2 linked regions of the Halorhodospira halochloris genome follow. The main gene of each other region encodes a partner of the protein of the gene in region 2 in a complex. Links are inferred from orthologs where the notes say so. Each region holds a gene or a part of one and is shown on either strand. Other genes may lie near its edges.

Evidence for each region. The genes of interacting proteins can lie anywhere in the genome.
Region 1: the proteins of eno (region 2) and HH1059_RS06555 are in contact, whole or in part, in a solved structure (PDB 2FYM), measured with the Escherichia coli proteins. The link is inferred for Halorhodospira halochloris from one-to-one orthologs.

The regions. Positions count from the first base shown.
Region 1 is NZ_AP017372.2:1,416,885-1,420,339, forward strand. What follows is about bases 129-3,455. They hold HH1059_RS06555 (Rne/Rng family ribonuclease), read left to right. Parts: upstream 129-513; coding sequence 514-3,255; downstream 3,256-3,455. Other genes in these bases: HH1059_RS06560 (CHASE2 domain-containing protein), read left to right, coding at 3,257-3,455. In the rest of the region: HH1059_RS06550 (RluA family pseudouridine synthase), read right to left, coding at 1-8. UniProt on the Escherichia coli protein: Endoribonuclease that plays a central role in RNA processing and decay. Required for the maturation of 5S and 16S rRNAs and the majority of tRNAs. Also involved in the degradation of most mRNAs.
Region 2 is NZ_AP017372.2:824,504-827,428, reverse strand. It holds eno (phosphopyruvate hydratase), read right to left. Parts: upstream 2,143-2,925; coding sequence 859-2,142; downstream 1-858. Other genes in the region: kdsA (3-deoxy-8-phosphooctulonate synthase), read right to left, coding at 2,145-2,925; ftsB (cell division protein FtsB), read right to left, coding at 558-833; ispD (2-C-methyl-D-erythritol 4-phosphate cytidylyltransferase), read right to left, coding at 1-556. UniProt on the Escherichia coli protein: Catalyzes the reversible conversion of 2-phosphoglycerate (2-PG) into phosphoenolpyruvate (PEP). It is essential for the degradation of carbohydrates via glycolysis.

The DNA of each region.
Region 1 (3,455 bases), 590 kb from region 2 along the record:
GTTGACATTATTTATCATACCGCCCGTTAAGGGTGATTAATACTACGTTTGTAGGATATGCAAGTTGCTGATAGAATTGAGCTGGCGCTGGTAAGTCGACGATAGTCTAGAGTAATTGCATGGCAAAGTACTACATATACTCTCAGCGCAGAAGTTTTCCGGGCGCAGCGCCTGAGGCATGAATGGCGCCGCCCAAATTGCGGCATGAGCATATACGCACATACATAAAGACAATTGCCAGATAGACCAATGAAGAGGCGTTATCGCCACTCTATCCAGGCAGATGAAGACAAATAACGCGAACAACAATAGCCCTGCGCCCAACTTGGAGTCAGTGTATGGTCCGGATCTCTTCAGGCCAGCCAAATCGGCCACAAGATGCCGTGATTAATATCTGGCAAGTTTCTCGACAACCTGGTGCGCTGCATCGCGAACCGGCGTCTGAAGCGACCCATGGGCTACTCCCCTGCTCTCCCAACGCGATGGCTGCGGGGCTGTGGAGAGTCAACCACCATGAAAAGAATGTTGATCAACGCAACCCAACCAGAAGAGTTGCGGGTTGCCCTAGTAGATGGACAAGTCCTATATGATCTCGACATAGAGGCTCCTTCGCGGGAACAAAAGAAGGCTAACATATACAAAGGGATCATTACTCGCGTAGAGCCTAGCCTGGAAGCTGCCTTCGTGCGCTACGGTGCTGAGCGGCATGGCTTTTTGCCCTTCAAGGAGATAGCGCCCTCTTATTGCGTAGGGAGTGATGGACAGCGCTCTACCCCGCGTGAGTCCTTGCGCGAAAACCAGGAGGTTCTGGTCCAGGTGGATAAAGAGGAGCGCGGCAACAAAGGCGCCGCGCTGACCACCTATATCAGCCTTGCCGGGCGCTACCTGGTACTCATGCCCAACAACCCACGTGCAGGCGGGGTTTCTCGCCGTATAGAGGGCGCCGAACGGGCCGAGATACGCGAAAGCCTGCGCCATCTCGAGGTGCCCGAAGGCATGGGCCTTATTGTGCGCACCGCCGGAGTTGGGCGGAACACGCAGGAGCTGCAGTGGGACCTCGATTACCTGCTTAAGCTGTGGGACGCTATACTCAAGGCGGCCATGGAGCGCCGTGCGCCATTTCTCGTCTATCAGGAGAGCGACGTAATAATCCGCGCCCTGCGTGATTACCTGCGCCCCGAGATCGGCGAAATACTAGTCGATGATGAGGATGTCTTCGCCAAGGCCCGGGACTTCATCGATCAGGTGATGCCCTATAACCGCCAGAAACTCAAGCTTTACGACGATCCGGTCCCACTGTTCTCCCGTTATCAGGTCGAAAGCCAGATAGAATCGGCCTTTCAGCGCGATGTCAGGCTGCCCTCCGGAGGGGCCATAGCCATAGATCATACCGAAGCTCTGATCTCCATAGATATCAACTCATCGCGCGCTACCAAAGGCGCGGACATTGAAGAGACAGCCCTCAACACCAACCTGGAGGCGGCCGACGAGATAGCCCGGCAGCTGCGTCTGCGCGATCTCGGTGGGCTAATCGTGATCGATTTTATCGATATGGGGCCACCGCGCAGCCAGCGAGAGGTGGAGAACCGGTTGCGTGAGGCGGTTAAGGCTGACAGGGCGCGAGTACAAGTAGGTCGCATTTCCCGTTTTGGTCTTCTGGAGATGTCGCGCCAGCGCCTGCGCTCCTCTTTGGGTGAAGCCCACCAAGAGGTTTGCGGGCGGTGCGGTGGCCAAGGAACGGTGCGCAGCGTCGAATCACTGGCCCTGTCTATACTGCGCATCATCGAAGAGGAGGCAATGAAAGATAAGACGAGCAAGGTCCTTGCTCAATTGCCCCTTGAAGTAGCGACTTTCCTATTAAATGAGAAGCGCTCGCAGATTAGTGATCTGGAAAAACGGCACTCTGTACATATCCTCCTGATCCCTAATCGCAACCTGGAAACGCCCCACTACGATATCCAACGTCTGCGCACCGATGAGTGGGAGGATCAAGATGATAGTAGCTATCAACGGCTCAGCCCCGCTGAAGAGACCAACCTGATTGATGCTGGGTTGCCGACCCCACGCCCGCAACCTCCTGCAGTACAGGGGGTTACACCTAGCACCCCGGCTCCTTTCGCCAGCGGCGCTGACTCTGCACAAGATTCCGATCAGACCACTCAGCGACCGACAACCAACAACGAACAAGTGCCCCTGGGCTGGATCTTCAGCCAGCTGCGCGGTCTGCTTTTCCAGAGCGGACAAAAAACCGTCGATGGCAATACCGCCTCCTCGCGGCAACCAGAATACCGCTCAACTGACGAGCAAGATGATGGCGATAGAAAATCCGGTTCTAGCCGCGGTAAACGTGGCAGCAGTAGCGGCCGCTCCCGCTCAACTCGTGGGCGGCGCAGCCGCAACACTAGCAGCCGCCGCCGCGCAGAGACCGAGAGCGGTGAGCAACAGGAATTGGCCACAGCAGATCAGCCCGAATCGCTGCAGCCCAGTAAGGCCGATGCAGATACGGCCGATGCAGATACGGCCGATGCAGAAGAGTACGAAGGTTCTTCTGCCCTGCCAGCATTTGAAGATATAGAAGATCAGGCTCAAACCCCGCCTTCAGCCCAGAGCGATAGCGCTGATACTGATATAGATTCTGCGGATAACGGCGATGGGGAGGCGGCTGATAGTGCTCGCAGCCGCTCTTCCAACCGCTCCGGTCGAAGCAGGCGCGGCAGACGTGGCGGGAGGCGCCGGCGGCGGAGCAGCTCAACAACTGAGACTGCAGGCGAAATTGAATCAAATGATGGTGCTGATACGAACAGTGCCGCCGATGAATCCTTGCCAATACCCGACCACGAGGTATTCGAAGAAGGGGCGCAGGCAAATGGCGCCGCTAACGGAGCCGCATCCAGCACTAGTGATAAAACAACCCCGGACCAAGCTCAAACCGGCAGGAAATTTGTGCGCAGCGGCCGCCCGCGAATTCCGCGGCGACAAAAATCGGCTGAGCAGGAATGCACAGACCCTGCGTGGGCAGATGATGTCGACTCGAGCACTGAAGAGAGCTGTAACACTCAGCGCGATGACTTGGCGCCTGAAGAGCAGCCCAGTCCAGAAAACTGGCGCCCTTCCCAGCAAATCGCCAGAAATAAGCAGCTAGTTCCAATAGAGCGAATAGAGCGAAACTTGCCCATTGAGGGCTTTTCCGGTACAAGCAGAGCAGATCACGCCCAGGAAGAGTCTGCGAACAAAGAGACGGAAGATAATATCTGATATGATCTGGCGCCGCGCCCGGGATAAGGCATGGCCTTTGATTCTCGGGCTTACAATGCTCATCGCGGTAGTCTGGGCTGCCTATACACAGTTCGGACCTGTGCGCGAAGCGGTCGATACCGCGGAGCGTTTTTTCTACGATCAGCGCCTGCTGTGGACACAGACCGGTCAGGACGATTTCGATACCGAAGTCGTCGTGA
Region 2 (2,925 bases):
TGACGCGTACACCAGCACTACGGGCATCACCAAGGCCCTCACGCAGCAAAACCACAGGGAACAGCTGCGGAGTCTGGGCCTGCCATAGGGAGTCTCGCGGTACAGTCGCCGCAACCTGCGACCCTTCACTGCGCTTGAGTGTATCTGCCACCGGTTTGGCTAACAGAGCGCCATGGTCATTACTGGTGCCCAAGCTGATCAGCCGGTCGAGCTCTTCTTCACTCAGACACGGCCTGACTGCATCATGCACCAGCGCCCAGTCATCATCTCCACCTAGCTCGACCACATGATCTAGGGCAGCCAGTACTGAATCCTGCCTTTCTGCTCCCCCGTCAACGCGCTTTACGGGCTTTGTAGTGGCGAAATCAAGCCTATCCCAATAAGGGTCGTGCGCAGCTACAGCAACCACCGCTCCCGCAACCCTGCTGTGGCCTAATAGCCGTTCGATAACCCACTCAATCACAGGCCTACCTAGCAGTTCTCGATACTGCTTAGGTTGACCGCCGCCCATACGCCGCCCCACACCGGCTGCCGGAATAACCGCCCACAATCTCAAGTCAATCTTCCTCGATCACCTGATAAAAAGTTTCATCCTCACGGATCATGCCAAGCTGGTAACGGGCGCGCTCCTCCAAGGCATCAAGACCCTCTTTCAGATCTTCTACCTCCGCGGCCAAGGCGTCGTTGCGTGCCTGAGCTCGCTCATTTGCCTGACGTTGCTCATCCAGGCTACTATGCAATTCGATTAGGGTTGGCACGCTCCCCGGACCGAACCATAGCTGAAATTGCAGCAATGCTAACAACAACGCCAGAGCGCCTATAACCCAGCGCAACACATCCTCCCCGCCGAAGCTAACTTTAGCCGCGCGGCTTTAACGCCTCACGACCAAGGTAGCAGGCATCGCACGCAAGCTCTTCCTCTATGCGCAGCAATTGATTGTACTTTGCCACCCTGTCGGAGCGGCTCAATGAACCGGTTTTAATCTGCGTAGCACGGGTAGCTACCGCCAGATCGGCAATAGTAACATCCTCGGTTTCGCCTGAACGGTGAGAAACAACAGAGGTATAGCCGGCGTTATCCGCAATGCGGATCGCTTCAAGGGTTTCGGTTACGGTGCCAATCTGATTGAGCTTGATGAGGATCGAATTGGCTATACCTAAATCTATCCCTTTCTGCAGAATCTTTGGATTAGTAACAAACAGATCGTCACCAACCAATTGAACCTTATTGCCGAGACGCTCAGTAAGCAACTTCCAACCGTCCCAGTCAGACTCATCCATGCCGTCCTCGATCGATACTATGGGGAATCTGTCGACTAAATCAGCCAGATAGTCGGCAAACCCAGCTGCATCGAAATCACGCTGCTCGGAGGCAAGGCGATAGACGCCGCTATCATAGATCTCAGAGCTTGCAACATCTAACGCCAACACCACATCATCGCCGGCGCGATACCCAGCTCGGTCGATCGCCTCCATTACCACTTCTAGCGCCGCCTGATTAGAATCGAGATTGGGGGCAAAGCCGCCTTCATCACCCACACTAGTAGCCAGGCCACGATCACCGAGAACCTTCTTCAAGGCATGGAAAATCTCTGCGCCACAGCGCAGGGCCTCACTGAAGCGCTCAAAGCCGAGCGGCATGATCATGAATTCTTGGATATCGACATTATTGTCGGCGTGCTCACCGCCGTTGAGGATGTTCATCATAGGGGCGGGTAATTTGGGCTCGACACCTTGCTCATGCAGATGGCGAAACAGTAAAATCCCGCGACTATTTGCAGCAGCTCGGGCAACTGCCATAGATGCTGCAAGGATGGCGTTAGCCCCCAAATTGCTCTTGTTAGGGGTGCCATCAAGCTCAATCATAAGCTGGTCAAGACCCTGCTGATCATTGGCGTCATGACCCCGTAACGCTTTGTTTATGCTGGTAGTTACATGATCAGCAGCACGGCCGACCCCCTTGCCGGCATAGCGCCCCTCACCATCACGCAGCTCCACCGCCTCACGGCTACCGGTCGAAGCACCAGAGGGAACCGCGGCACGGCCAAAACTGCCATCATCAAGATAGGCATCCGCTTCAACTGTCGGATTGCCGCGCGAATCAAGAATCTCGCGGCCGGTAATTTTTTCTATATTTGCCATGTTCAGTAGCTCTCCTGTTGTTCGATGAAGCCTTGTGCTTTCACTGTTTGGTCGAGTTCGACTAATGCTTGTAGTAGCTTCGCCATTCCCTCCAATGGCCAAGCATTGGGCCCATCGGAAAGCGCCTTATCGGGATCCGGATGAGTCTCCATAAACAGCCCAGCAACTCCTGCAGCTACCGCTGCGCGAGCTAGAACCGGGACAAACTCGCGCTGCCCACCCGAGGCATTGCCCTGCCCCCCCGGCAACTGCACAGAGTGAGTGGCATCAAAGACCACCGGTGCCTGACTAGCCCTCATCACAGCCAAGGAGCGCATGTCAGAGACGAGATTATTGTAACCGAAAGAGACGCCGCGCTCGCAGACCATAATCTGTTGATTGCCAGTCGCCCGCGCTTTTTCAACCACGTTGCTCATATCCCAAGGGGCTAGAAACTGGCCTTTCTTAATGTTTACCGGCAAACCACAAGAGGCGACTGATTGAATAAAGTTGGTCTGCCGGCAGAGAAAAGCAGGGGTTTGCAGTACATCTACCACGCTGGCCACTTCTGCCAAGGGTGTATCCTCGTGGACATCTGTAATTACCGCAACGCCGATCTCCTTGCGCACCCTCTCCAGTACCCTGAGTCCGGCCTCTATCCCCGGCCCCCGATAGCTGTTTAGTGAGGAACGATTTGCCTTATCGAACGAAGATTTATACACCAGCAGAATGCCCAGTTCATCAGCAATCTCGCGCAAAATGCCGGCGCTCTCCAGGGCCATCTCTTCAGACTCAACCACACAT